4 regions of the Neobacillus sp. FW104-15D2 genome follow, and region 2 is predicted to be linked to each of the others. Evidence: riboswitches for the same ligand, from Rfam matches in the RefSeq annotation. Region 2 holds a riboswitch; each other region holds the start of a gene.

Evidence for each region. Region 2 has a riboswitch for S-adenosylmethionine ahead of metK (methionine adenosyltransferase). Riboswitches for the same ligand answer to the same signal wherever they lie in the genome.
Region 1: linked by a shared signal. The riboswitch ahead of AC3WR0_RS12490 (methionine biosynthesis PLP-dependent protein) and the one ahead of metK (methionine adenosyltransferase) in region 2 are both predicted to bind S-adenosylmethionine.
Region 3: linked by a shared signal. The riboswitch ahead of AC3WR0_RS04260 (methionine ABC transporter ATP-binding protein) and the one ahead of metK (methionine adenosyltransferase) in region 2 are both predicted to bind S-adenosylmethionine.
Region 4: linked by a shared signal. The riboswitch ahead of AC3WR0_RS17540 (homoserine dehydrogenase) and the one ahead of metK (methionine adenosyltransferase) in region 2 are both predicted to bind S-adenosylmethionine.

Annotation. Positions count from the first base shown of each region.
Region 1 is NZ_JBYTCJ010000013.1:107,801-115,320, reverse strand. It holds gene AC3WR0_RS12500 (bifunctional homocysteine S-methyltransferase/methylenetetrahydrofolate reductase) at 1-1,436, opposite strand, end outside; gene metC (cystathionine beta-lyase) at 1,433-2,626, opposite strand; gene AC3WR0_RS12490 (methionine biosynthesis PLP-dependent protein) at 2,623-3,738, opposite strand; SAM riboswitch class I at 3,867-3,983, opposite strand; gene AC3WR0_RS12485 (GAF domain-containing sensor histidine kinase) at 4,154-5,272, shown strand; gene AC3WR0_RS12480 (response regulator) at 5,288-5,926, shown strand; gene AC3WR0_RS12475 (NADPH-dependent FMN reductase) at 6,109-6,642, shown strand; gene AC3WR0_RS12470 (YhdB family protein) at 6,898-7,152, opposite strand; gene AC3WR0_RS12465 (M14 family zinc carboxypeptidase) at 7,312-7,520, shown strand, end outside.
Region 2 is NZ_JBYTCJ010000002.1:309,258-316,777, reverse strand. It holds gene pckA (phosphoenolpyruvate carboxykinase (ATP)) at 1-767, opposite strand, end outside; gene AC3WR0_RS03230 (thiol-disulfide oxidoreductase DCC family protein) at 1,040-1,414, shown strand; SAM riboswitch class I at 1,495-1,631, shown strand; gene metK (methionine adenosyltransferase) at 1,840-3,042, shown strand; gene asnB (asparagine synthase (glutamine-hydrolyzing)) at 3,455-5,350, shown strand; gene AC3WR0_RS03215 (C39 family peptidase) at 5,347-6,225, opposite strand; gene AC3WR0_RS03210 (gamma carbonic anhydrase) at 6,322-6,831, opposite strand; gene AC3WR0_RS03205 (alpha/beta hydrolase) at 7,006-7,520, shown strand, end outside.
Region 3 is NZ_JBYTCJ010000003.1:170,255-177,774, reverse strand. It holds gene AC3WR0_RS04295 (FMN-dependent NADH-azoreductase) at 1-493, shown strand, start outside; gene AC3WR0_RS04290 (YusG family protein) at 814-1,050, shown strand; gene AC3WR0_RS04285 (ribonuclease M5) at 1,218-1,571, shown strand; gene AC3WR0_RS04280 (thioredoxin family protein) at 1,543-1,890, shown strand; gene AC3WR0_RS04275 (MFS transporter) at 2,247-3,512, shown strand; gene AC3WR0_RS04270 (SCP2 sterol-binding domain-containing protein) at 3,671-4,021, shown strand; SAM riboswitch class I at 4,094-4,199, shown strand; gene AC3WR0_RS04265 (O-acetylhomoserine aminocarboxypropyltransferase/cysteine synthase family protein) at 4,269-5,585, shown strand; SAM riboswitch class I at 5,707-5,815, shown strand; gene AC3WR0_RS04260 (methionine ABC transporter ATP-binding protein) at 5,953-6,978, shown strand; gene AC3WR0_RS04255 (methionine ABC transporter permease) at 6,971-7,520, shown strand, end outside.
Region 4 is NZ_JBYTCJ010000023.1:24,853-32,372, forward strand. It holds gene AC3WR0_RS17510 (SDR family NAD(P)-dependent oxidoreductase) at 1-225, shown strand, start outside; gene recX (recombination regulator RecX) at 245-1,057, opposite strand; gene AC3WR0_RS17520 (TIGR01777 family oxidoreductase) at 1,152-2,057, shown strand; gene AC3WR0_RS17525 (YfhE family protein) at 2,131-2,256, shown strand; gene AC3WR0_RS17530 (YfhD family protein) at 2,394-2,555, shown strand; gene AC3WR0_RS17535 (M20 family metallopeptidase) at 3,234-4,331, shown strand; gene AC3WR0_RS17540 (homoserine dehydrogenase) at 4,353-5,582, opposite strand; SAM riboswitch class I at 5,673-5,781, opposite strand; gene AC3WR0_RS17545 (carbon-nitrogen hydrolase family protein) at 5,997-6,854, opposite strand; gene AC3WR0_RS17550 (OmpL47-type beta-barrel domain-containing protein) at 7,183-7,520, opposite strand, start outside.

The DNA of each region.
Region 1 (7,520 bases), on a different contig from region 2:
ACAGCTTTTTCAAGTGAACGTACATTAGGATTAAAAGCAGCGGCAATACTGAATGCGGCTTTTTGTCCCAAGTCTTTGCCCGAAAAAGACAAACCTTCATTTAATTGCTTGATCATTTGGATCAATTCAAAGGAAGAAACATCATATACAGAAGATGCTCCTGGAAAGTCCCCAACTCTGGCAGGGTCACCAGTAATGGCCAAAACATCGTGGAGACCTAGAGTATGCAGTCCCATAAGGTGAGACTGAAGGCCAATAATATTCCTGTCGCGGCAGGCGATATGGATGAGAGGGCGCATGTCGAGTTCCTGCTTTACGAGATAGCCAAGGGACTCATTTGAAATTCTAACAGATGCAAGGGAATTGTCTGCTAATGTAATAGCATCTATTCCAGCCTGCTTTAATACCCTTGCGCCTTCAAAAAATTTGCTTGTATCCAGCTTACGCGGCGGATCCAATTCAACAATAACGGAAGGGCGCTCTTTCACAATTTCCTGTAGAGGGGAGTAATCCCGTTGTGTTGGCAGAGGTACAACCGTAATTTTTTCTGGCTGAAGTTTAACTTTTTTCTCCGAAACGGGAGCGATATTTTTTAATTCCGAAGCAAAAGCCCGAATATGCTCAGGTGTTGTTCCACAGCAGCCGCCAAGCAAACGGACACCTTCATTCCTAAAAGCCATTGCTGAGTTTCTAAAATAATCAGCATCTCCTTCGTAATGGAATTTGCCGTCTGTATATGTTGGTAGACTGGCGTTAGGATATGCTGATAAAAATGCCTTCGAGGGAAGTTCTATTTGCTCAAGAGTCAGCAGCATATGGTGAGGACCGAGACGGCAATTTAATCCCACAATGTCTGCACCGATTCCCTCAAGCCGTTTCAATGCCTCGTTTACCGGGATTTGATTTTGCAATATACCAGGCTCCTGAAGAGAAACCTGCGCAACAATCGGAAGTTTAGTTTCCTTCCGGGCAATGGCGAGGACTGTTTCCAGTTCTTCCAGATCATAAAAGGTTTCCAAAAGAAGTCCATCCACACCTTCTAGGAGAAGGCAGTAAAGCTGTTCGCGAAAGCTTCTCTTAATTTCTTCGATTGAGACAGAATTAGGCTTAATTCCCCGATTTCCACCGATGGTGCCAAGCACATAAGCCTTATTTTTTGCCGCTATTTTTGCATTTCTGACAGCAGCACTGTTAATTTCCTTTACGGAATCCTCCAGGCCGTATCTTAACAGTTTAAGATAATTAGCCGCATAAGTATTGGTCTGAATCAAATCAGCTCCAGCGTCAATATAGGCCTTATGAATACTTTGAATCTGCCCGGGATGAGACAGATTCAGTTCTTCAAAACAACAATCAGTGCCGAATGAGTATAAAAGAGTACCCATAGCGCCATCACCGATTAATATTTGTTTTTCCAGCTTTTCTAAAAAGCTCATGATAGTTCTCCTTGTTGAAGGATTAATTCTTTCTTATTCACATTCTCCAGTGCTTGAGTAAAGTCCTTTATGAGATCATCCGGATGCTCCAATCCGACTGATAAGCGAAGCAGGCTGTTAGTAATGCCGCGCTTTTCTCTTTCAGCCTGTGGCATTGCCGCATGGGACATTTTTGCTGGGTAGGATAAAATCGACTCAACGGCTCCAAGACTAACTGCAAATACAGGGAGTTTGACAGCCGTTACAAAGTTCCGGAGAGCTTCTTCATTAGAAAGTTCAAAAGATAACACTGCTCCAGGGCCTTGAGCCTGAGATTTTTGTAATTCATTTTGTGGATGTGAAGAAAGTGCTGGATAATATACATTTTTGATGGCAGGATGATTATTCAAAAACTCAGCTATTTTTAAAGCCGATTTCTGGGACTGTTCCAGACGTACCTGCAAGGTTTTAATACCTCGCATTACCAGCCACGCATCCTGCACACCGAGAATGGCCCCAAAAGCATTTTGAAGAAATCCTAGTTTCTTTGCCAATTCCTCATCCTTCACAACTGCCAGACCAGCAACTACATCACTGTGCCCAGACAGGAACTTTGTAGCGCTATGCAGGACAATATCTGCACCAAGCTCCAGCGGCCTTTGCAGGGCAGGGGTTAAAAAGGTGTTATCTACAAAAGTAAGGGCGCCCTGTTTCTTTGCCAGCTCACTGATAGCCCTTATATCCGTTACCTTTAGCAAAGGGTTGGAGGGGGTTTCGACATAAAAGGCTTTAGTATTTGGTTTGATGGCAGCTTTCACTTGCTCTAAATCTGTCATATCAACAAAGGTGTGATCAATGCCGAACCTTGAAAGTACTTCTGTTACCATTCTGAAAGTTCCGCCGTATACATCTTCGGTAATGACAATATGGTCATCGGATGACAATAGTAGAAAAGCAGTAGAGATCGCCGCCATTCCAGATGCGAAGGCAAAGCCTTTTGTACCGCCTTCAAGCTCAGCAATAATTTCCTCGAGCGCTTCGCGTGTCGGGTTGCCGCTCCGGCTGTAATCATATTTTCCAAAACGGTCAATTTCAAATTGGTGGAAGGTTGAAGCATGATGAATCGGAGTGCTGACCGCACCTGTTGATGAATCTATTTTTTGCCGGTTATGAAGAAGCTTTGTTTCAAATGAATAATTTTCACCTGTCATCGCACGGCCACTTCCTTTTCCACTCTGGCAAATGCCTGCTCAAGATCATTAATTAAATCTTCATGGTCTTCAATACCAACAGAAAAACGCAATAGCCTATTGCAAACACCCGACTGTATTCTAATTTCCTCTGGTATGTCAGCATGTGTCTGTGTTGCCGGATAGGTTATTAAACTTTCAGTTCCTCCCAGACTTTCAGCAAAGGTAATGAGGGAAAGCCCTTGAAGGAAAGGATTAACCCATGACTCGTCCTTTACCCTAAAGGAAACCATGCCTCCTCTCCCGGGATAAAGCACATCTGTAATACCATCATGATTGCTTAGAAATTCAACTACTTCCTTAGCATTTTTCTCATGTTGTTTCATTCTCAGCGACAGGGTTTTCATTCCCCTCATTAACAGCCAGGAGTCAAATGGACTTAGTACCGCTCCTGCTCCATTATGGTAGAGAGCCAGAGCTTCACATAGTTCCTGGCCCTTACCTACAATCAAACCGGCAAGCACATCATTGTGTCCGCCAAGGTATTTGGTTGCACTATGTATAACAATATCAGCACCAAGATTTATCGGCTGCTGTAAAATTGGAGTATAAAAAGTATTATCAACAATTAGCAGGATGCCGTGCTCCTTAGCAATTTTTGAAACAGCAGAAATGTCTGATTGCTGCATGAGAGGATTAGTTGGAGTTTCAAGAAAGATTGCTTTTGTTTGCGGGGTAATCTTTTTCTCAATCTCCTCAGGACAACAGGTATTTACATACTGGGATTTTAATCCCCATTTTTTATAGCCCTGTTCAAGCAGACGATATGTACCGCCATATAGATCTTCACTTACAAGCCATTCATCACCAGACTGGAATAGTGATAAAACTGTAAAAATAGCTGCCATCCCAGAACTGCAGGCAAATCCCTGATCTCCGCACTCAAGGTCTGCAATTGTTTTTTCTAGCAGCTGTCTTGTTGGATTTCCGGTGCGGACATAATCAAACCCGGAGGATTGCCCAATTCCATCATGGCGGTAGGCTGTCGAAAAATAGACAGGAGGGTTAACAGTTCCTGTGGAAGATTCACTTCTATTACCGATTTGTGCAAGTTTTGTTTCAATTTTATACATTTTTTTCACTCCTTTAATGTTGGAAAGCTATATTGCATGAAAGCGGGATTTCATTGAGGGGAGGAGAAGAAAAATAAAAAAGCCTTCTATAAGAAGAAGACTTTTAAGTGCAGATTAAGCAGCCATTCTTCTTATCTCCCAAGTTACAATCCTAACTTGCTGGAATTAGCACCTTTTCAATGGCAAAGCCATTGATGGTTGCTGAGGTGTCATAGGGCCGTTCCCTCAACCTCTCTTGATAAGAAACAAATATTTAAATTATTTATAAAATTTACTACAATTTAAGGAATGTGTCAATTGTTTTTACAAATTTCCGACCTTTGACGGAGTCATTCTCAGTCTTTATTCTAAAGATTCTGCTTCCTGAAAAAGGTATAATGATGAAAAAGAGTGAAGAAACGGGGAGGAAAATGAAGTGGGGGAGGACAATCGGTATTCGGAATTAAAGATATTAAAAGAGATAGCCGAGCTATTAAATAATGGCACAGACCTAAAGCAGGTACTTACGCAGGTTTTAAAAAAACTGTTAAATGTAACTGGATTAAAGACAGGCTGGATATTTTTAATTAACAGTGACGGGCATTATGAAATGGCGGCAAATGAAAACTTGCCTAATGCCTTATCATTTAATAGGTGCGAGCCGATGTGTTCAGGTGAATGCTGGTGTATTAATCGGTATCTCAATGGAAGATTGGATAAGGCTACCAATATAATTGAATGCAAACGACTCGAAGATGCGATTGATTTAAACTGGGGAGAGACAAACGGACTAACACATCACGCAACTGTCCCTTTAAAAGCGGGGGATGAAAAATTCGGAATCCTTAATGTTGGTTCCCCGCAAAAAAGACATTTTGAGATAGACGAGCTAACCATGCTTGAATCCGTTGCCTTTCAAATAGGAACGGCCATTAAACGAATAAACTTAACACAGAAAGAACAGGAGCTCGCCCTGACCGCGGAAAGAAACAGGCTCGCAAGGGATCTTCATGATTCAGTTAATCAGCTGCTATTTTCACTTACTCTGACAGCAAGAGGAGGAATAGAAAGGTCTGAAGATCAAGAAGTAAAAGAAACCTTTGCTTACATCCAGGATCTTGCACAGGAAGCTCTTAATGAAATGAGGGCATTAATTTGGCAATTGCGTCCAAGAGGATTGGAATGCGGATTGGTCAGTGCACTAAAAAGCTACGGAGAAATGCTTGGGCTCAAAATGGACATCAAAGTAAAAGGCGTTATCTCTCTTCCAGGCCAGGTAGAGGAAGTGCTCTGGAGAATTGGCCAAGAGGCATTAGCTAACTGTAAAAAGCATTCCGGGCAGAATGAGGCAAGGCTGAAATTTACGATAAAAGAAAAAGAAGCATTTCTTGAAATCCGGGACGAAGGCTGTGGATTTTTATATGATGGAATAAAAGAACTTCCATCGTTGGGACTGAAAAATATGAAAAACAGGGCAGAAGCACTTAATGGGCGTTTTATATTAAAGAGTGAACTGGATAAAGGAACAGAAATCAAGATTGTCATTCCGGTTTAAAGGGGATATTTTTATATGGGAATTCGGATTTTAATTGCTGATGATCATCATGTGGTTAGAAGAGGCCTGGTTTTTTTTCTTAAAACTCAGCAGGGGATTGAAATAATTGGTGAAGCCAAAAATGGGCAGGAAGCAGTGGAGCTAGCTGCTCAAATGACACCAGATATCATATTAATGGATTTGGATATGCCAGTTATGAATGGTATAGAGGCGACACGGCAAATCAAAGCTCATAACCCTTTAATTAAGATTATGATGCTGACAAGCTTTTCTGATCAAGATCATGTTATTCCAGCCATCGAAGCAGGAGCTTCAGGCTACCAGCTTAAGGATATTGAACCGGATGAACTAGTCCGGGCAATTAAACAGCTGATGGATGGAGAAAACCAACTCCATCCAAAAGCAACTACTCACCTCCTTACACACTTTAACAATAGAAATAAACCGGAAAAAACCCCTCTGGATGAACTGACTAAGAGAGAAATGGATGTGCTGAAGGAAATTGCCAAAGGAAAAAGCAATAAAGAGATTGCCTTATCTTTGTTTATAACTGAAAAGACAGTAAAGACGCATGTATCTAATATTTTGGCAAAGCTTGATCTGGCCGATCGTACTCAGGCAGCACTTTACGCTGTACGAAATAGGGTCGTTTAGGAATGAAAAATGCAGAATAGCTAGAACATCAGACTAAAGTTGTAGATATTTCTTTTTATTTACGACTAATTTCGGAGGCAAAAATCAATCTGACCGACGAGTTGCAAGTTCATGATTCTCTCTATACTGAAAGTAACAATAGTAACTGGCTGCAAAAAGCCTGGGACAAAGGAGAGCTTATCATGAATTTAGTTATTATAAATGGAAGTGCGCGCAAAAACGGACGGACTGGAATTGCCTGCCGGCATATTCAAAAGAAATTTGGGGTTGACCTAATTGATCTTAGCCTGCTGCAGCTGCCCATTTTTAATGGGGAAAAAGAACAATTTGAACTTGCTGAATATAAGTGGCTTGAGGAAAAGGTAAGCAAGGCGGATGGAATTATACTTGCCACACCTGAATACCACAATGGAATGAGTGGGGCGCTCAAAAATGCACTCGATTTTCTCGGGAGCCAGCAATTCTTTCAAAAGCCAGTTGCCTTGTTAGCGGCAGCCGGCGGCGGTAAAGGCGGCATTAATGCTCTTAATAATATGAGGATTGTTGCCAGAGGGCTTTATGCAAATGTCATTCCAAGACAGCTTATTGTTGACCCTGATTGCTTTGATTATGAAAGGGAAGAACTTCTTCCCGAGGCAGATGGACTGGCGAGTTTGATGATGGAGGAATTGAAGCTTTTTGTAAAACTCCACAGTATGATGAAGGAGGGGAAATAATGGTGATTTTATATTAAGATCGCTGTTTCCACTCCATATTGGCTGCTGATATTCTTTCGTTTGGCTCAAAATTACAATAACCGTCGTTCCTTCTAATTTCAAAGGACGAAGGGGGCACACTTAAATCGAAACGCTAATACGAAATGGTGCATTCTTAAAAACACGGCATCCCACTAGGGACACCGTGTTTTTTTGGTGGAATTCTTCAGCCCGGTTTTTAAAAAATTTTTTAACTTCATGCATTTACTTTTCGCTTCAGGAAAGACTATACATCGGTTCATCCTGCGGATCATTTTCCAATGATTCGTTGGCATGGTCAATGTAACGTAACAGGGAAAATAATGTTTTTTCTATTACTGAATAGTCATGTTCAAAATTATAAGCGTGTAGAAATTGCTCAATTTTTTTAGATAAAAATTGGTCTGATGTTCTTACCATCAGAATTAATAAGTTATCCCATTGGGAACGGTGCGTATAGTATAGCGCCCGATCATAATCCATCTTATTCATTTAGACTTTCCTCCTTATAAGGAGTTGATATTATTTTGTGAGTTTTTCCTGAGAACTTTCACAGAAAATCTTGGACATCCCTGTTCAAAGGGTTTAGCAAATTTAACCTGTATAAATTTTGTGGATGTTCTTCAAATTTGAGAGGGATGATAAAAACAGATGCCTAAAATTTTATTGTGTTTACTATGTCTGTTTTTACCTTACAATCCGGAAGATGCGGGGGCTGCCGAATTGTATCGTCCCTATTCATATCAGTCGCAGGTTCGTGATTTAATGGAACTGCGTTTTAAATATAAAAAAGAATTAACCTTTCGAGTGATCGGGACAGCTCATTCGGGAAGAAAGATTTGGGCAGTCAAGCTTGGAAA
Region 2 (7,520 bases):
CCATGCTCATCATCCCCGATCAGGCGGCGGTTGGGATCTGCAGAAAGGGTGGTTTTTCCTGTACCCGAAAGCCCGAAGAACAGGGCTACATCACCTTCAATGCCAACGTTGGAGGAACAGTGCATAGAAAGAATATTGTTTTCTGGCAAAAGATAATTCATAACCGAAAATATGGACTTTTTCATTTCGCCCGCATATTCTGTTCCGCCAATCAAAACCGTTTTCTTTTCAAAAGAAATAATAATGAAGGTTTCAGAGCTCGTGCCGTCTACGGCAGGGTCAGCCTTGAAGTTAGGGGCTGAAATAACAGTAAACTCTGGGTGGTGTTCAAGCAAATCCTCTTCATTTGGACGGATAAATAACTGATGAACAAACAGATTATGCCAAGCATACTCATTTATAACCTGAATAGGGAGCTGAGATTTCTTATCTGCACCAGCAAAGCCTTTGAATACGAATACCTCATCCTTTTCTTTTAAAAAAGTAAGAACTTTATTATATAATTTAGAAAAGGTTTCCTCCGAAATAGCCTGGTTCGATTCCCAGTCAATTTTATCTTTTACTGAGGCTTCCTCTACAATATATTTATCTTTCGGAGAACGTCCGGTGTACTTACCGGTAGAAACACAGACAGCGCCTGTGGAAGTCAGCAGTCCTTCATTTCTGTTTAATACTTTTTCAACAAGTTGTGGTACAGATAACTGGATTTGAATATGATTTTCGGCCAGCAATTGAGCTAATTGATAGGGAATGTGAACAGAATTCATACAATGAATACCTTCCTTTACCGGTTTTATGGACTAAATGAATTTTAAAAGGGTAAATACATCTTGGTCCTATTTTTATAATTTTTAAATATCTCCCAAATAGTATAACACATTTACTCAATTAATCTATACTAATATCAAAACATTAAGCAAATTTATATGAATTATGATTATTTTACTATATTCTTTCCCGGCAAAGAAATATCCAAATAAACGAAAAGTTTGTTAAAATATTCACAAGTTGGACTGCAAAAAAAGGAGGGGCCTTTTTTATGAAAATGATTCCTTTATATGATGCAAAATGTTCCTTATGCCAGGAAACTAAAAAATGGTTCGAAAAGCTTGACTGGCTCAATAAAGTACAATGGACATCCCTGCAGGAATATGAAAAGCAAGGCGGAGAAAAACAATTCAAAGGTGCTGACCTCAGAAAGGAAATGCATTTACTGCTGCCATCAGGAAGGGTTTTAAAGGGGTTTTATGCATTCAGAAAATTACTTATCCATTTTCCGCTTACTTTTTTACCTGGTATCATTCTTTACGTCCCCTTTATGGATAAAGTAGGTGCCCCGGCTTATCGGTGGACGGCCAAAAATCGCTATAAATTCTTTGGGAAAAAGTGTAAGGATGGCAGCTGTTCAATCTGATTTTTAGGCTTAGAAAAATCAAGAGAAAAATATTGACACTCTGCGACATCAACGTTATGATTGTTCATTGAACGGATACTCTCTTATCCCGAGCTGGTGGAGGGACAGGCCCTATGAAACCCAGCAACCTGCTATACAAGATGAAAGCCTTCATTTGGCTTTTTTACATAGCGAAGGTGCTAATCTGACGCAAGGCTTTGACCTTGAACGATAAGAGTGAAAGGCGCGGAACATTCTGCTTTTAAACCTTTCCTCAAACTAGGAAGGTTTTTTATTTTGCCTTTTATCAAAACAGATTCTCATAAAAATCCTTTGTTTATTTCATACTACTAAGGGAATGAGTACCGTATCACTGTCAGAGGTTCAAGAAGTATTCCTGTAACCTTAATAAACCTCGATATATCCCATTTATAGGAGGAATTCAGTTGTCAGCAAAACGTCGTTTGTTCACTTCTGAATCAGTAACTGAAGGTCATCCAGATAAAATCTGTGACCAAATTTCTGATTCTATTTTAGATGCTATTTTAGCAAAGGATGCAAACGCAAGGGTAGCTGCGGAAACTTCCGTAACTACAGGTCTTGTGCTTGTGGCAGGAGAAATTACTACTTCCACTTATGTAGACATTCCTAAAATTGTGCGCGAAACCATTAAGAACATAGGTTATAATCGTGCCAAATACGGCTTTGACTCCGAAACATGTGCAGTGTTAACTTCCATTGATGAGCAGTCTGCCGACATCGCAATGGGTGTTGACCAGGCGCTGGAAGCTCGTGAAGGCAAAATGTCCGACGAAGAAATCGAAGCAATCGGCGCTGGTGACCAGGGCTTAATGTTCGGTTTTGCATGTAACGAAACAAAAGAATTAATGCCGCTGCCAATTTCATTGGCACACAAATTGGCACGACGCCTGACAGAAGTGCGTAAAGAAGAAATCCTTCCTTACCTTCGTCCTGATGGCAAAACACAGGTGACTGTAGAGTATGATGAAAACGATAAGCCTGTCAGAATTGACACAATCGTTATTTCTACGCAGCACCACCCTGAAATCGCGCTTGAACAAATCCAGCGCAATCTAAAGGAACATGTTATTAATCCTGTTGTTCCGAGTGAACTGATTGACGAAAACACAAAATACTTTATTAACCCAACTGGCCGTTTCGTAATCGGCGGACCACAGGGTGATGCAGGTCTTACAGGCCGTAAGATTATCGTTGATACTTACGGTGGTTATGCTCGTCATGGAGGCGGTGCATTTTCTGGTAAGGATCCTACAAAAGTTGACCGTTCAGCAGCTTATGCAGCCCGTTATGTTGCGAAAAACATCGTAGCAGCTGGTCTTGCTGACAAGGTAGAAGTGCAGCTTGCATATGCTATTGGTGTTGCAAGACCTGTTTCCATCTCAGTTGATACCTTCGGAACCGGTACTGTAAGTGAAGAGGTATTAGTTGAACTGGTTGAGAAAAACTTTGACCTTCGTCCAGCAGGAATTATCAACATGCTAGACCTACGCCGCCCAATCTATAAGCAGACAGCTGCTTATGGGCATTTTGGACGCAGCGACGTTGATCTTCCATGGGAGCGCACTGACAAGGCAGATGCTTTAAAACAGCAATCTGAGGGAAGATAATTTAAGCTATTGAAAAAACAGGGAGTTACATTAAAATGTAACTCCCGTTTTTATTTAACTAATCATCAGAACTTATATTCATAAATTCTGAAGCATGGACAAGAATGCTTCGTCAGCTTGCGTCGCCCAGGTAAAAAGCTTTGCTTTTGAGAGGTGCGGTTTTGAGTACGTTAAGAAAAATAGGGTTTCCCCAAAAAAGACTTCCCGAATGCCAAGTTTTTCTAAACTGACATATAGTAGAAAGGGATTTAATGTTTCTTTATAATGTGAAAAAGTATTATCACGGTGAAGAAAATTTTTCCTTTTATGTTCAGAGTGCAATTTTTCTTTTATTAATGGTAGTATTAGATAGTGCAATTTCTAGAAGCATAGAAATTGAATTAGTTTAGAAATGGAGTAGGTGACGTACATAATGTGTGGCTTCATTGGTTGTGTACACGACAAAGCCCAAGTTTATCGTGACGAACAGAAACAGCAATTTAAAAATATGAATGATATAATTACGCACCGGGGACCGGATGATGATGGATTTTACTATGATGAACATATCCAGTTCGGCTTTAGGCGTTTAAGTATTATCGACATCGAAAGCGGACATCAGCCGCTAACATATGAAAACGAACGCTATTGGATTATTTTTAATGGTGAGGTTTACAACTATGTAGAACTTCGTGAAGAACTTCTCAAGGAAGGACTAACCTTTGCCACCAATTCTGATACAGAAGTTATTATTGCCCTGTATAGCCATTTGAAAGAAAAAGCGGTTGAAAAACTACGCGGGATGTTCTCGTTTGTCATCTGGGATAAACAAGAACAAAGCTTATATGGCGCAAGAGATCCGTTTGGTATAAAACCATTCTTTTACTTTGAAGATGGCGAACGTTCATTTTTCGCTTCAGAGAAAAAGAGCATTTTGCTTGCTCTTGAAAACGATGTTTTGAATTATGACTCTCTTCAGCATTACTTAACGTATCAATTTGTACCAGAGCCTGAAACAATGTCTGCAGGCATTCACAAATTGGAGCCGGGGCATTATTTTACTAAGAAAATTGGCTCGCCAATGGACATCAAACGCTATTGGAAAGCTCAGTTTAGCCCAGTGCAAAAATCAGAGCCTGATTTTATAAAAGAAATCAAAGATGTTTTATTCGATTCTGTAAAAATGCATATGCGAAGCGATGTTCCTGTTGGTTCTTTCCTTTCCGGAGGTATTGACTCATCTATCATTGCTTCAATCGCTAAAGAATTCCATCCATCTATCAAAACCTTCTCTGTTGGTTTTGAACACAATGGTTTCAGTGAAATTGATGTAGCGAAAGAAACAGCGGATAAACTTGGTGTTGAAAACATCAGTTATGTTATTACTCCGCAGGAATATATGAATGAAATTCCTAAAATCATGTGGCATATGGACGATCCACTTGCAGACCCTGCATGTGTGCCACTTTATTTTGTTGCACGGGAAGCTCGCAAACATGTTACGGTTGTTTTGTCTGGTGAGGGCGCAGATGAGTTGTTTGGCGGCTATAATATTTACCGTGAACCGCAATCTCTTGAGGTATTTAATAAAATTCCACGTGTTGGAAAAGGACTTCTTAAAGGAATTGCCCGAATGATGCCTGAAGGCACTAAAGGCAAAAGCTTTATTGAACGCGGCGTAACTCCGATGGAGGAAAGATATATCGGAAACGCTAAAATGTTTACAGAAGAAGAAAAACGCGAGTTATTGAGTGTTTATCGCAGTGGTCTTGATTATACAGATATCACCAAACCACTATATCAGGAAAGCCGTGGATATGATCCGGTTGATCGGATGCAGTATATTGATATCCATACATGGATGCGCGGGGATATTCTGTTAAAGGCTGATAAAATGACTATGGCTCATTCACTTGAGCTTCGTGTTCCATTTTTGGATAAGGTCATTTTTGAAACAGCCTCCAAAATTCCAACCAGCCTTAAAACGGCAAATGGCACTACAAAATATATATTACGTAAAGCAGCAGAAGGAATCGTTCCAGACCACGTGCTTAGCCGCAAAAAGCTCGGTTTCCCTGTTCCAATCCGCCATTGGCTGAAAAATGAAATGAACGAATGGGCAAAAAAAATAATCCGCGAAAGCAACACGGATCATTTGTTCAATAAAGCTTATGTCTTAAGACTGCTGGAAGACCATTGCCAGGGTAAAGCTGATAACAGCCGTAAAATCTGGACAGTACTGATGTTCATGGTTTGGCATCAGGTTTATGTAGAAAAGGTTTATTCTTTTGAAAATGATTTCTCAGCTGAAAAATCTTATCAGCATTAATATTTACTAATTGGAAGGTAGGTTATAGCCTGCCTCCCCATTTGCACCCAGGATTCTTCGAAATCCGAAATGGGTGCTTTTTTATTTTTAACACCTGTCAGCGGGTCATTAAAATAGACGTATTCACGGTCGTACCCAGTTAAAAGAACTGCATGCTCTTTATATGTTATTTTTACAGGACCAGTAGGGGTATTCCATGTTTGAAACAGACTTTCGTTAAGCTTCTGATAAGAAGTATTAACTACTACCCAAACAGGGCGATTATCAGACAGATGAATTTTTAATTCGTCAAAATCTGCTCCTGATAAATCTTGTACCCTGCCAGGTAGATATTTTTCTGCGAGCTCGCTTATCGGCTTGTGATATACACCGAGACCAGGTTTTCTTAAATCAAACATATTTCCAACAAATCCATCATTAGGGTTTCCAAAAAAAACTTTGCCGGAAGAGATACTATAAGCTGTTGAATCCTTTTTAATTTCTTTAGCAAGAGTTAGTTTGGTTACTTGTACTCCCGCATCGTTTAGCATCATAGCCAGGCTTGTCACCTCACACCCGCGGGGCAGTTCAGGCAATTGAGAAATAAAGGGTGCATCAAGGATAATATTTTCCTTTATCTTAATGACCGGTATGTCCGTGTTATTCTGAAAAACTTTCTGCGTTTTATCTTCTTGATAACTAAAAATACTTTTAATAGTGTTCATTGCCTTTGCAGCATGGGCTGGCTGGAAGTTATCCCAAATAAAGGATGGGACAAGAACCAGAATAATAAATAAGAATAATAAAGCGGATTTTAGAAAAACACCTGATTTTCTTTTCATCTTAATAACCAATAGCAGAACTATAAAAGCAGCAAGAAAATATAACACATCCATATCAATCACCTAATTCTTTCGTTCTGATATTTATATCGGCAGATATTGGAGTGTATTAAGCTTTAATCGTTCATACTAGGTATTAAGAGGATTTATTTATTTAAGCGATTTATAAAAAGCTCCTTTTTCGGCGTATTCTCTTACGATTCGTTCCATATCTTTTATATCTTCTTTATTTAATTCCCGGATTACTTTAGCCGGCCTTCCAAACGCAAGTGTGTTAGGAGGGATTTTTTTTCCTTGAGGGACAAGGCTCCCAGCTCCAATAAAAGCTCCTTCGCCGATTTCAGCTTGATCAAGTATAATGGAGCCCATCCCGATAAGGGCTTTTCTTCTAATGACGCAGCTATGAAGGATCACCTGGTGCCCGATTGTAACTTCATCTTCGATAATTAAGGGGTTATTTGGACTCTGATGAAGAACTGAATTATCCTGGATGCTCACTCTCCTGCCTATTTTTGTAGGAGCAACATCTCCCCGTATTACTGTATTAAACCAGACACTTGATTCATCGCCTATGATGACATCTCCTGTTATCGTGGCATAATCAGCAACAAATGCAGAATCAGATATTTGCGGATATTTATCTTTGTAGGGATATATCATTTGAGCATTCTCCTTTTCATTTATATAATTAAATTTTATCGGAATAACTTGCAGACGAAAAGCTTTTGGCACAGAACTTTGCGTGGAGTATGGTATAGTACAGTTATCGTGGAACAAGAATTTTAACAGGGAGATCGCCCTGATCGAATAAATATCTTTAGGAGTGAAAAAAACATGTGGAAATGGGAAGCTGAAGGAGAAGCAAAAGCTGTCATTGTCATGGTGCATGGAGCAATGGAGCATCACCGGAGATATGGCTGGCTGATCGAAAAATGGCGCCTCTCAGGCTTTCATGTCGTAATGGGGGACCTTCCTGGCCAGGGAATGACAACCAGAGCCCGCAGGGGCCATATCGATTCCTTTGATGAATATATCGTTGAAGTAAAAGATTGGGTTCAGGCAGCTTACCAATATAATCTGCCTGTTTTTTTGCTGGGTCATAGTATGGGAGGCCTGATTACCATTCGCATTCTTCAGGAGGAACAGCTGAACCTCGCAGGGGTTATTCTTTCCTCCCCGTGTCTTGGATTGGTTAATGAACCTTCTAAACTCCTTAAGGCATTATCATTAGGGTTAAATGCTACCCTGCCATCTTTAAGGCTTAGTTCCGGACTGACAGTTGACATGGCAACAAGAAACATGGATGTTCGGGAAGCGGATGTTAATGACACTTTATATATAACCAAAGT
Region 3 (7,520 bases), on a different contig from region 2:
TATTCCTCAAATTGACGCCGAAGTTTTTAGCGGCTGGGGTAAACTTCGTTCAGGCTCTGCTTTTGAAGAATTATCAGATTCCGAAAAAGCAAAAGTGAGTCGCTTGGCTGAAATAAGTGAACAGTTTGTTGCAGCAGATAAATTTGTATTTGTAACACCTTTCTGGAACTTTTCTTTCCCTCCAGTTATGAAAGCATATATGGATTCAGTAGCTGTTGCAGGAAAAACTTTCAAATATACTGAACAAGGCCCTGTTGGATTGCTGACCGACAAAAAGGCACTTCATATTCAAGCACGCGGAGGCATCTATTCAGAAGGTCCAGCTGCTGAAATGGAAATGGGACACCGTTATCTGTCCATTATGATGCAATTCTTTGGAGTGCCTTCCTTTGAAGGATTATTTATCGAAGGTCAAGCTGCAATGCCAGAAAAAGCACAGGAAATTAAAGAAAACGGGATTGCACGTGCGAAAGACCTTGCACAGACATTCTAATAATTTAAAAAGAGCCGCAGGGCTCTTTTTTTTAGGTAATTAGAATTTATATCCCTAAATTCTGAACGCATGACGGACAGGATAAGGAAGGCTTCGTCAGCATTATCATCGCACGAAGAAAAAGCATAGCTTTTTTGAGGATGTGCCGATTTGAACGTGATAAGTAAAACTAAGGCATCCGCCAAAAGGACTTGGCGAATGCAGTTTTTCTAATCCTTATTTCGTTTACAGCTGAAAAGCTTTTCTTATTATTACCATACTTTCTGAGTGAAAAGGGGGAAAGCTAAACCTACATAAAGTCAGGAAGGGTGGATGAAGAGATGTTAAAACAGGATAAAATTGATGTTACTGATCGTATTGTCGGGAAAATAAAGAATGGAGAAATTGAACTCCTGCTTGAAAATAGCCCTATCGGAAAAATTAAGCTTCCTGAAAATATACAATATGAACTGGAACACCATTTTGAAGCGGACCAATCAAAGATTTATCAAAATGTAACAGTGTCTGAGGGCCGAGATGCGCGGTATACTGATTGTGATGAGGGTGGATGGTGTTAGAATACAGCCGTCCCCGAGATAAGCAACTTTCTACTCATGTTTGGACAATGATGATATAGTAAACATACACAGCTAAATTATTACACATATTGTCGGACATTGAATATGCTAAAGTACGATTCAATTCGATTATCGGGGCTGGCCATTACTATATTTGGGTGATGTTAATGAATGATGAGTATGTTGATAAGGTCATTATTGTTGAAGGCACATCGGATAAAAAGAAGGTAAAAAGCATCGTAAAAGAACCAGTTGAAATAATCTGTACAAATGGAACCATCAGCATGACAAGACTCGACGAATTGGTTGAATTCCTTGAAGACAAGGATGTTTATATTCTCCTTGATGCCGATGAGGCAGGAGAAAAATTGCGAAAAAGATTTAAAAGGGAGATTCCCGAGGCAGAACATTTATACATTGACAGGATGTATCGGGAAGTTGCTACTGCACCGCAGAATCATCTGGCAACCGTCCTTTTAGGGGCAAATATAGATGTCCATACCAAGTTTTTGGAAGGTTAAAGCCGTCATGGATGAATGGTCGAAAGAACAATATACTTCATTTATGGAAAACGGCTCAACAGGACTTGTTTATTTTTATACTCCTTTATGTGGAACTTGTCAGGTAGCTTCGAAAATGCTGCTTGTAATATCTGAGTTGATGCCTGTCTTGTCAATCGGAAAGTTAAACGCAAATTATGTCCCTGACCTGGCCCGTAGCCTCTCCATAGAAAGTGTACCCTCCTTATTGTTTATAAAGGATGGCGAGGTACTAGAAAGGATATATGCCTTTCATTCGGTACCATACCTAGTGGAGAAAATTAAAAAATTAATTTATTAATAACAGTTGATACTTTAATCTGTTTCCGTGTGACGACAAAAGAGGGTTCGGAATCTTTATTCCGAACCCTCTTTTTGTAATGGATTTTACCATTCTAATTCAAGAACTCATAGGTAATACTGGCCCACCCCATGTCCAGTTGGCTATCTTTTTAAATTAGGGTGGACTGTCCGCATCGCGGAGAGCGAGTGCTTAGGAACGAAATCAACAGGCCCCCTTTACACTGTGATGATCCTTTCATCTTTTTTGTTCTATGGTTTTAAAATTTTTATGAAGAATGAAATTCCTTTATTTACATTTTGTTCCTAACCGGGTTATATTTAGGGAGGCGAAGTATTCTAAGGGGCGGATGATTTATGCATTTCTATCAAAGCTTAACAACACAATTCCGTGGATATAATCGAAACATTAAACTCAGCTTTATGGCAAATATATTAACTCAAATTGGCATGGGCGTTTTTATGGTTATTTATAATTTTTATATTAGAAAGCTGGGTATGCCTGAAACAGTTAATGGACAGATCATTTCGATGGCATCACTTGCAACAGCACTTATTCTGGTTCCTGCTGGTTTAATTAGTGACAGGTTTGGCAGAAGAAAAGTTATTTTTTACAGTATTGTGGTTTCGGGCCTTATTCTATTGTTAAGAAGTGTAATGGCTGTTCAGGATTCTTTGGTTTTCCTTGCTTTTGCGGGCGGCCTCACTATGGCTTTCTCTCAAGTTTCAGGGATTCCCTGGATGGCCGAAAATTCGAAGGCTGAAGAGAGGGTTAATTTATTTAGCCTTCATTTCGCGTTAATGACGGGTGCAAACGTAATTGGAAACCTGTTGGGAGGCTTTTTAAATGATGGTTTCTCCTTATTTTTAAATGATGTAAATAGCATCCGCTTAACCTTAATAATCGGGGCTCTTATTTTTCTCGTAGGGGCTTTTCCTGCGTCTAAGTTCCAGGAGAAGCTGCCAGTGAAGTCCGAGGGAAAAGCAGTTGAACCTGTGAGAAAGCTAAACTGGAAGAGCAATGGACTAAAAATGATTTTTCTTTTTGCAGTGTCCCAATTATTAATTGGCTTTGGAGCGGGTCTGGTTATTCCTTATTTAAATCTTTATTTTGCCGACCGTTTTTCTGCTCCTACATCTGCAATAGGCTTAATCATTTCTCTTGGCCAGGCGGCAACTGCTCTTGCTATGATCATAGGCCCTCAGGTTGTAAAAAGAGTAGGGGAGGTAAGAGCGGTTGTATTTCTTCAGCTTTCGTCTCTTCCTTTTCTCCTGCTAACCGCTTTTGCTCACCATTTATGGATTGCTGCTCTTGGCTTCCTATTTCGACAGGCACTAATGAATGCAGCGAATCCTATCCAATCCTCTCTGATGATGGAAAAGGTCGATGATTCGGTTAAGGGGCTTGGAAATTCGATCAATCAGATGGTTTTTAACCTTGGCTGGGCGCTGATGGGACCTGTTTCGATGGGAGTGGTTTCTGAATATGGGTCATACTGGGGATATGCTTATGTCTTCTGCATAACAGCAGTTCTTTATCTTATTGGGTCAACCTATTTCTTACTAGTTTTTAGGGGAATGATCCATCCGGGAAAAAAGACAGTTTCCGTCAAAGCAGTGTAAAGTAGAGAAAATCATGTCATATTTCTCGGGAAATGTTTGACAATGCCGAATGACTGTACGGCATTGTCTTTTTATATCCAAAAATAAAATAACTGTCGAAGAAATATTAAAGGAAAATGGAAAGCATCTGATGAATTAATTTTGCAGGGGTGACCAAAATGATCGAAGCGCTGCAAAAATTTATTGAGGAACTTGAGGGGAAAAAATATTTAGCAGATTTATATTGGAATAGAAGTTCCGCTCCCGTCCATTTTCAAGTAGAAAATATTAATAAAAGTTTTTCGCTTACGTCCTTAGGAGACAAGATAGTGATAAACAATCCTAAGACTGATATTTCTGAAGGAACTGTAATATATGGAAGTGAGGAATCCCTGCAGGAACTATTTACGGGCAAAGCAACTTTTAGAGATTTAATAAAAAAAGGAAAACTAAAAGTTAATGCTTCCTTTAGAAGCATGTTAAGGCTTGAATCTATCTTTTTCCTAGCAGTATCCCAAAAGGAAAAATAAAGATTGACGAGTTTTTTTAAATATTATAATATTTATTTAACTATTCAATAAATACTGACAACTACATAAATACTCTTATCAAGAGCGGCGGAGGGACTGGCCCTGCGATGCCCGGCAACCGGTTATTTAACACGGTGCTAAATCCAGCAGAGCATTTTTATGCTTTGGAAGATAAGAAGAGTGCCCTCTCTTCTTATGAAGCGGGGGTTTTGTTTTTTATGTGATGTCAACGGGAGGAGAATGGAAGATGGGTAATGAAAAAAAGGCTTATCGGTTTGAAACATTAAGTGTTCACGGAGGACTATCACCAGATCCTGTGAATGGGGCACGCGCAGTGCCAATTTACCAAAATAATGCTTACCAGTTTAAAAGTACTGATCATGCAGCAGATTTATTTGCTTTAAAGGTGCCTGGATATATTTATACCCGCATTCATAATCCGACTGTAACTGTTTTTGAAGAACGGATTGCCTTATTGGAAGGCGGAGTAGGAGGACTGGCGGTTGCAAGTGGAATGGCCGCTATTACACTGGCTATTTTAAATATTGCGCAAGCAGGAGATGAGATTGTTTCAGCTTCTACCTTATATGGCGGAACTTATAACTTATTTGCATCAACTTTGCCAAAGTACGGCATTAACGTCAAGTTTGTAAATCCTGAGGATCCGGAGAATTTCCGGGAAGCTATAACCAATAAAACAAAGGCGGTTTTTGCAGAAACTATCGGCAACCCTAGTCTTCGCGTTCTTGATATTGAAAAAGTGGCGAGCATTGCCCACGAAGCAGGAGTTCCTCTTATTGTAGATAATACTTTTGCCACTCCTTATCTTTGCAGACCAATTGAATATGGAGCCGATATTGTGGTTCATTCAGCTACTAAATGGCTGCTGGGGAATGGAACTACACTGGGCGGGGTTATTGTTGATGGAGGGAAATTCGACTGGAACTCACCAAAATTCCCTGGATTTACTGAACCTGATCCAAGCTACCATGACATTGTTTATGCTGAAGCTCTTGGGGCAGCAGCCTATATTGTGAAGGCGAGAGTGCAGCTCTTAAGGGACCTTGGACCGGCACTAAGTCCGCAAAATGCCTTTCAGTTTACTCTTGGACTGGAGACACTCCATGTACGTATGAAAGAGCATGTGGCAAACACACAAAAGGTAGTTGCCTACCTTGAAAACCATCCTGCGGTGGAGTGGGTATCCTACCCAGGACATTCCAAACATCCTGATAAAGAGCTTGCTGAAAAATATTTGCCAAAGGGAGCAGGTTCTGTAGTCGTCTTTGGAACAAAAGGAGGTCGAGAGGCAGGTGCTAAGCTCATTAACTCAATTACTCTTTGGGCTCATGTTGCCAATGTTGGAGATGCTAAGAGCTTGATCATCCATCCGGCCAGTACTACCCATCAGCAGCTTGATGCAGAGGGATTAAAAGCTTCAGGAGTTTCTGAGGATCTCATTCGATTATCAATAGGGATTGAAAATGCTGACGACTTAATTGAGGACCTTGAGACAGCTATTGAGGCAGCTACTGGTCTTATATCACGGGCTGTAAGATCCTAAAGGCATGAAATTAATGGAAGGTAGAATTTTGTCGTTTTTTCGTTGACACCCCTTCTTTTCCATGTTACGATAGCAAACGTAATTCTTTTAGCCTAATACTTAACTGAATAGATTCGATTTACTCTTATCAAGAGAGGTGGAGGGAATGTGCCCTATGAAGCCCGGCAACCGTCAATGTTTTTATTGAAATGGTGCCAATTCACACAAAGCTTTGCTTTGGGAGATGGGAGAAAGGACTTGTTTATCATGCCTTTCTGCCTGTGCAGAAAGGCATTTTTGCATTTTTCTGCTGCTTAAGCCGAATCCTATACTTAATGAATTATTATTTTTAGTGTCATAAAACATGGAAGAGAAGTAGGTGAATCAATTGATTTCGATAAAAAACGTACGAAAGATTTATTCCTCTAAACAGGGGAATGTTAACGCAGTAGATAATGTCAATGTGGAAATAAACGAAGGTGAGATTTTTGGCGTTATTGGATATAGCGGTGCAGGAAAAAGTACTTTAATCCGCATGCTGAACGGATTAGAGCTTCCAACGGAAGGTTCCGTAACTGTTGCCGGCCGGATAGTTTCAAAGATCAGAGGCAGCGAACTGCGCAAAGCCCGACAGGAAATTAGCATGATTTTTCAGCACTTCAACCTTCTTTGGTCCAGAACAGTACGTGAAAATATTTCATTCCCGCTGGAAATTGCAGGTGTCGCAGGGCAGGAACGTGCTAAAAGGGTTGATGAACTCATAAAGCTTGTAGGCCTTGAAGGCCGTGAGGATAGCTATCCATCACAGCTTAGTGGTGGCCAAAAACAAAGGGTTGGTATTGCCAGAGCACTTGCGAATAACCCTAAGGTTCTTCTTTGTGACGAAGCAACCTCTGCACTTGACCCGCAAACAACTGATTCTATACTTGAATTGCTTGTGGATATTAATAAAAGACTCGGGTTAACAATTGTTCTTATTACCCATGAAATGCATGTTATTCGTAAGATTTGCCATAGAGTTGCAGTAATGGAGAGCGGCCGTATTGTTGAAATGGGCTCAGTTCTTGAAGTGTTTAAGAACCCACAGCAGCCTATTACGAAACGCTTTGTTCAACAGGTCACAGAACCTGAGGAAACTAAAGAAACGGTTGAACACTTACTGGAACAATACCATTCAGGTGAAATTGTTCAATTAACATTTGTTGGGGAATCAGCTGAAAAGCCTGTTATTACAAGTCTAATCCGCCACTTTGATGTTACTGTTAATATACTTCAAGGCAAAATTTCACAAACACAAAGTGGGTCATATGGTACACTCTTTATTCATCTTGATGGGTCAAAGGATGAAATAGCAAAAGCCATTGAATTCATCGGGACACAGCAGGTGGGAGTGGAGGTGATCAGAAATGGATAAGCCGTATTTTCAGGATATAGATTGGCCGGGCATGTGGGCCGCAACGACAGAAACTTTGTACATGACAGCTATTTCAGTAGTAGCGACATTTATTCTCGGAATGCTTCTCGGGTTATTATTATTTCTGACAGGGAAAGATAATCTTTGGGAGAACAAGGCTGTTAACACTATAATTAGTGCTTTTGTGAATATTTTCAGGTCCATTCCTTTCATTATATTAATAGTCCTTTTAATACCATTTACCACGATTCTAGTTGGAAGCATGATTGGGGAAAATGCTGCATTGCCGGCTTTGATCGTAGGTGCAGCACCATTCTATGCAAGGATGGTAGAGATCGGCTTAAGAGAAATCGATAAAGGTGTAATTGAAGCAGCTAAATCAATGGGTGCATCAACATCAACTATTATTTTTAAAGTATTACTTCCGGAATCCATGCCTGCACTCGTATCCGGTATCACAGTTACGGCGATTGCCCTTGTTGGATACACAGCAATGGCTGGCGTTATTGGTGCAGGTGGCCTGGGGAATCTTGCTTTCCTAG
Region 4 (7,520 bases), on a different contig from region 2:
AGCAAATTTGCCGTTAGAGGGTTTACGGAAAGTCTTCAAAAGGAATATCAAGGCTCAGGCATCAAGTTTACTGCCGTTTATATGGGGGGTATGGACACTCCCTTCTGGGAAAATACCGACCATATAAAAGATCCATCCCGACTGCGACCAGCCAGCGAGATAGCAGAAGAAATTATAGACAAAATGGATGATGATTCAATTATTATTGAAAGCAAAAAATCATGACAGTATTATGTCATGATTTTTAATCTTCCTCTGATACCGAGTCTAAATAGCGGTCTATCAATTCAAAAGAAAAGCCTTTTCTAAAAAGAGCCTGTTTAACCTTTTGCTTATATTCATAACCGCTAAATTTAGCGTATTTACGGCTGGCTTTTTCCCCTTGGTGTCGAACAGCCTCCATCTCGCCATCAAGAGAATCGTCCTGTTCCAATTCTCTTACAGCAATTTGGATTACTTCATTGGTATATCCTTTTCTCATTAGCATGCTTCTTAATTTTTCGTTAAGCATACGTTTTGATTCATTCGTGTACTTCTTGCTATATTTTTCGCAAAGCTTCACTGCTTTTTCTATTTGAAGCTCTAAAGTATATTCATTAAGTGAAGTTTCAATAAAACCATTCTTAATGCCTTTTTCCCGCAACTCTGTTTGGATTACCTTTACTCCTTTATCAGTAGTATTCATTTGCGTCCTGACATAGGCTATCGCGAAATCAAGATCATTGATATATTTTTGTTCAGTTAATTTATGAAGCACTTCATTAATAACCGGATCTTCTATATCTTTTTTGTTTAAATAATCCCGAATTTCTTTTTCGGACCGGATCCTAGCTGCCAGGTACCCGACCGCTAGGTTATATGCTTTTCTAATATCATCCTGATAATTGATCTCTATTAATGAAAGCTCATCCATTTCCATCCCTTTTTTGAGACGGTGTTTAATCAGGACCTCTTCATCAACACTGAATGCATATTGTTCACCCTTGCCATAATCCATAAAAATATTGTATCTGTCTTTATTTTTCTGTTGTGCAGTAATCTTTGTAATGACTGCCATCCAGCTCACCTCATCTTCAATGTAGCACATCGTATGAAGTTTTTTTAGCACTTTGCCTGTAAAATTAAATTATATTATTGCTGGGAGGTCTGTTATGAGAATAGCGATTGCGGGTGGTACCGGATTTGTGGGTAAAGCCCTAACTGACGAATTGATTGATAATGGACATAAGGTTTTTATTTTAACCAGAAGAAAAGGAACAGTTTCACCTAAAAAGAACCTCCAGTTTGTTCATTGGCTTGAAGATGACGCCAGGCCGTGGGAAGAACTCGAACAAATAGATGTACTCATTAATCTTGCAGGCGAATCCATTAACAGTGGCAGATGGTCCGAGGAAAGAAAAAGGAGAATTTTGCAAAGCAGGCTGAATGCAACAGAAGAGCTTCTTAGAATTATTAAAAACCTGCATTCAAAGCCCCGCGTTTTCATTAACGCCAGTGCGATTGGCTTTTATGGAACCTCCACCCAAAAAACTTTTACTGAAGAAGAGAAAGACCCTGGTAACGATTTCCTGGCTTATACAGTTAAAGAATGGGAACATAAGGCGAATGAGGCAGCAGGCATTGGTATAAGAACTGCATTTTGCCGCTTCGGTATTATACTGGATAAATCAGAAGGTGCTTTGCCAAAAATAGTTTTCCCCTATAAATTTCTTGCTGGCGGGAAAATTGGATCGGGCAAACAATGGATGTCCTGGATTCATATTAAGGATGTCATAAGAGGAATTTTATTTATCATTAATAATGAACAGCTATCTGGCCCAGTTAATTTTACAGCCCCCAACCCCGTTACGATGAATGAGTTTGGGAAAACGGTGGGCAATGTACTGCATCGGCCGCACTGGCTGCCTGCACCTTCGTTTGCCCTGAAAGTCTTATTGGGAGAAATGAGTTTACTGGTCCTAGAAGGGCAAAGAGTTCTACCTGAAAAACTGCTGGATGCAGGTTTTCATTTCGAGTTTACTGAGCTTTCCTCTGCTTTAAAGAATATTTTTTCATAAACATTTTGTATCAATCCCTCTCTCTTGGGCAAAAATTGTAAGGTTGAAACTAAGCTGAAGGGAAGGATTCAAAATGGAAAAAAGGAAAAAAGAAAAATCCAAGTTCACCTTAACCAGCATGCAGGAGGTTACTTACCAAAGAGCCTTTAAAATGGCAGACCGTGCAGGTGGCTTCGAAGAAAAAAGGTCTAAACACTAAAATTTGACCTTTTGTGGATATTACTTATCTCAGAAATTTCCACTTATCCCTGGCTTGATATTGGCAAAAAATAAGGTACGGAACATTGCTTCCTTACCTTTTGCTTTTGAGAAATAAAACTCGAAAGGGGTTATATAATGAATAACAATTCCAGAAGTAAATCAAAGCTTCCTCAAGTCCCTAAAGACATGAAGTCTGACGGCAGAGATGTAGAGTTTTCAAGAGAACTTGCAGACCAGGCTGATATGGAAGCACAAGCGCGTGCAAATGCAGCTAACCAGCGGGTACGCAAACAATAAGTAAAAAAAGAGAAGCAGGAATCCCTGCTTCTTTAAATATTTTATAAGGGGGTAAAGAAAGTTATTCAATCGAATTCTGAAGAGAGGTTGTGCAATTACTGCTCAGAATCCGTTTAAATCGTTACAAAGACTTAATTGTTCTAGAGGTAATGTGGCAGAAAACTTAGCCACTTTCGTAAAAAGGTTTTTCAAAATTCCTCTGCATGAAAATTACCGATCTTTTCCCCGGCCTTCTCCAAGAAACCTTTTTACTACCCTTCTTGATTTTCAATATACGCCGATCGATCCCTAGAAACAAGGGCTTTCACAGTTTGTTAACATATTAATATTGGAAATTTGAAAAGACTGTGAACACAGTACTAATAGTGGCATTAATTAAATAGTACTTTTTGCTTAGTTGTGGATAATGTTGATATTGTGGATATCTATTAAAAAGCCAATTATATCAGCGTTTAATTTAATCGGAGAATGTTAATAACAAAATGTGGATAACTAAAAGAAAACCTGTGGATAATGTGGGTAAATATGTAGAGTGCTGAATTAACAACGGTGGATAGTGTGGATAAAACTGTGGATAACATAAAAAAAAGGCTTATCTTCACCATTTTGCAGGATAATCACGCTATAATAGGGTATAAAACTATAGTTCTAACTATTAAACTGGAGGTTTTAAGAACGATGGTCATTGATTTATTAAAAGATCTAATATCCATCGACAGCTCTACAAAAGAAGGTGCAAATAAAGCTGTTGATTTTTGTGGAGTGTGGCTCGAAGGCCAGCAGCTTCCTGTTCAAAAAATCGAAAACAACGGTTATAAAATGCTGGTTTCTGAAATTGGAAAAGGAGATCAGACTCTTATTTTCAACGGACATGTAGACGTTGTAACCGGTAAGCCTAACCAATTTATACCCGTTGAAATGGATGGCAAACTTTTTGGTCGAGGCTCCGCTGATATGAAGGCTGGGGTAGCGGCGATGATGTGCGCAATGAGAGAATTAAAAGATAAGAATTTAAACTTTAAAATTCAGCTTCAAATTGTATCCGATGAGGAAATTGGCGGTATGAACTGCTCTGGATATCTGGCTGAAAACGATTATCTAGGCGATTTTGTCATATGTTCTGAGCCTACCCAGCTGGGGATTGCCCACCAGGCTAAGGGAGTATTACGCCTGGATATAGAGGTCAAAGGAAAATCAGCACATGGAAGCCGGCCTTGGGAAGGAATCAATGCAATTGAAAAGGCATATCACATATATGAACAAATTCTAAACCTTTCCTTCGCACAAGAAAGTACCGCCTATTACAAGTGCCCTTCCATCAATTTGGCTAAGATTCAGGCTGGGGATGCCTACAATAAGGTGCCAGAAGAATGTATGATGAGTTTCGATATTCGTTTCCTCCCTTCTCAAACAAAAGAAGAAATCCTAGCCCAGATTGAAAGTGTCACAGAAGGAAGGGTTTTTGTAAATATGTTTGCTGAGCCAATAAATACTCCTTCTAATCATCCTGTTATTGAGCTGCTTGGCCCTATTGTTGAAAAGTTCAGTAATACTCCCGCCGTTTATTTTGGACAGCACGGGACAGCTGATACGGTGTTTTTTGCAAAACACGGGATTCCTGCTATTGAGTTTGGTCCAAGTGGTGCGAATTGGCACGGAGATGAAGAATATGTTATTTGTGAATCGGTTTATTCCTATCAAAAAATGCTGACAGAGCTAGCTCTGTCAATCGACTTGAAAGCCCTAAAAAATCCTAAAAAAATGACAAAAAAATAGCACGCAGTCGCGTGCTATTTTTTATAAAGAAGCTGTAAATAAATCACTTGATTCTTTTTCAACGATTCCCGCTAATACAGGAAAAGCTTCTGTTCCCGGGTTTTGATCCAAAATTTGATTTAAGCCTTTTACGCTGGATTTAATAATCCATTTGTTATTCGGGTGTTGCTTAAGCCATTCGATAGATGGATCTACAACCTTCTTTTTCACCCCATCTAGTAGCCAATAATTGGCTTCCTTTTGGTTGTCCTGTGCCGAAGAGTCTCTTATAGGAATTCCCGCTTCTCTATCGGTTTGATGTCGTGATTGGGCCAGGTCTTCAATTACTGCGCTTGCCGTAGGGAACATCCCTGCACCAGGACCTCTTAAGGTGAGGCTGCCAACAAGGTCCGCTTCTATGTTTACTGCATTTTCTACACCTTCTACATCATAAAACGGGCTGCTTTTTCCCACTAAAACAGGCTGTACTGATGCAATGACTTTACCATCCTTCCATTCAATAGAAGCAATATGTTTAAATTTCAAATGAAGCCGGTCAGCTTCCTCAATCCATTCACGAGTAATGGAGGTTATTCCTTCCACATGGACATCCTTCCATTCTGGCTGGATTCCAAAAGCTAGCTTACTTAATACCATTAATTTATAAAAAGCATCTGTTCCTTCTACATCATTTCCGGGATCTGCTTCAGCATAGCCTTTTTCCTGCGCTGTTTTTAACACGCTGGCAAACGGCTCCCTTTTTTCGCGCATTTCAGTAAGAATGAAATTGGATGTACCATTTAAAATACCTTTTATTTGTTTTATATTATTTACTTTTAATAATTGACGGAGAGTCTGGATAATAGGTATTCCACCCCCGACAGTCGCCTCATAACCTAAAGAAACACCCTTATCAGCTGCAAGAAGAGATAATTCCTCGCCATGATAAGCAAACATTTCTTTATTTGCCGTAATGATATTACTTCCCTTTTCAACCGCTCGCTTCAGGTAAGTAAAGGCGGGCTCTTTTCCGACAATTGCCTCGATTATATAATCAATATGCGGGAGGTTTATAATTTCTTCAAAATTATCCGTAACTAAGATATTTCCTGAAATTCTTCTTTGCTTTTGTTTATTTCTAACCAGAATAGCCACAATTTCTACTTTTTTTCCTAATACTTTTTCAAGGCGTTCTCCGTGTGACTGAATGCTTCTGTAAACTCCTTCACCCACAGTACCAAAACCAAGCAAGGCTATTTTTAAAACGCTCATCTTCCCACATCCTTTTTGAAATTTTCATTTTTAAAAATTGCAGGGGAAAATGAAAAAACCCCCTTCGCGTAAGAAGAGGGTATTGTCCTCCTCTTATCTGTCAGGCGAATGCCTGCAGGAATTAGCACCTTTTCAGGAATAATTCCTGAAGGTTGCCGGGCTTCATAGGGCCTAGTCCCTCCGCCTCTCTGGATAAGAGTACTATTAAGTTTCGTTAGTCTTATAAAAGAATATTAAGTCAGTAAGAAATTATTGTCAATAATTTTAAAATTTTTTAAATTAAAGTTCTTTTAAACTTTCCTGCTGATTTCCACTCCACAAAGGAAAGCTTTTTTGAAGAATCAACGCAGGTACAGGCCGCCTTTTGCCTGTCACGAGGCACTCTCTTTCCACAAGCAGACATCAGGGTTATTTTTATTTCCAGTCGGTATATAAATCTGTTCGGCGGTCACGCCATGTTGTAACGGATCCCCGTTCCCGGACTTGATATAGAAGTTCAAGATCTAAATCAGCCGTTACAATCATATCGTCGTTCATTTCACCTTCCACTAAGATTCCCTTTGGTGGAAAGGGGATATCGTTTGGTGTAATAATAGCAGCCTGTCCGAAGTTGGCACGCATAAAGTCAACTGTTGGAAGCTGTCCTACTGTACCTGTTACAACAACGTAAACCTGGTTTTCTACTGCACGGGCATGGCTTGTGTAGCGTACACGGTGGAAGCCATGACGGTCATCAGTACAGGATGGACAGAAGATAATATCTGCTCCTTTTGCTTTTGCCATGCGAACAATTTCAGGAAACTCAATATCATAGCAAGTAAGGATCGCAATTTTTCCTTTTTCAGTATCGAAAATCTGAAAAGAGTCGCCAGTTTCCATATTCCATTCATGTACTTCTGTTGGAGTAATATGAAGTTTGGCCTGTTCAGCAATCCTCCCATCCGGATAAAATAGATGAGCCGTATTGTACAGCTTCCCTGCTCTCTCAACCACATGGGTTCCTCCAATAATATGCATTCCTGTCTCTTTAGCAAAGTTGGAAAATAAGGTACGGTATTGCTCTGTATAGGAAGGTAGGTCATTTATTGTTAGGCTTTCGCCATGCCCGTTTCCAATTGATAAAAGCTGAGTAGTAAAGAGCTCAGGAAATAAAACAAATTCAGCGCCAAATTCCTGCGCGGTTTTTATATAATGCTCGCTTTGACGAGCGAAATCTTCAAAGGATTTAATAGTATGCAAATGGTATTGAACTGCAGAAACACGAATTTTCATTTCTTCCCCCTAAACTTTTTATTAGATATATATTATTCATCATTTTTATAACTTTAACAAATAAATGGAATCGAGAAAATAGAAAAATAATGGTGTAACTTTTGGATAGGAAAATGCTAGCAATTAGCTAGGGCGTAGGTGGTTAGCTTTGATAGTGGGCTTATTTGGAAGTACTTGAAAAAATAGTGTGCTAGATTCACAGTCCTCTTCCCCAGTAATAGAAAAAGCAGTATATTTCTTTATTCCAGTAAAAAATGAAATTACCCTCATAAGTATTATAACTCAAAAAAAGTGCCCCCCTGAATCTGGGAGCACTTCCTTTTTTTACTTAATTGCCTAAACCTCTTGGAACAGTAACTGTTGCTGAGGCTTTATACGTATTTCCAGCTTTGTCAGTAACAAGATAAGTGATCGTATAAACTCGACCATTTCCTGTACCATTACGCTCAGAACGCAGGCTGAAGTTCACATCATTTTTGCCGTAGTCTGCACCTTGAATATCAGAAGGATCTGCAGAAGCTTCATTGACCTTAATAGATTCAAGGACAACAGAGTCGACACCTGAAAGATTATCATCTGAAACCAGCGATGCCTTAATATCAATCAACTTGTGGTTAGGCACCTGAAGAACTGGCTTATCTACAGACACTTTCAGGGTAGGAGCAG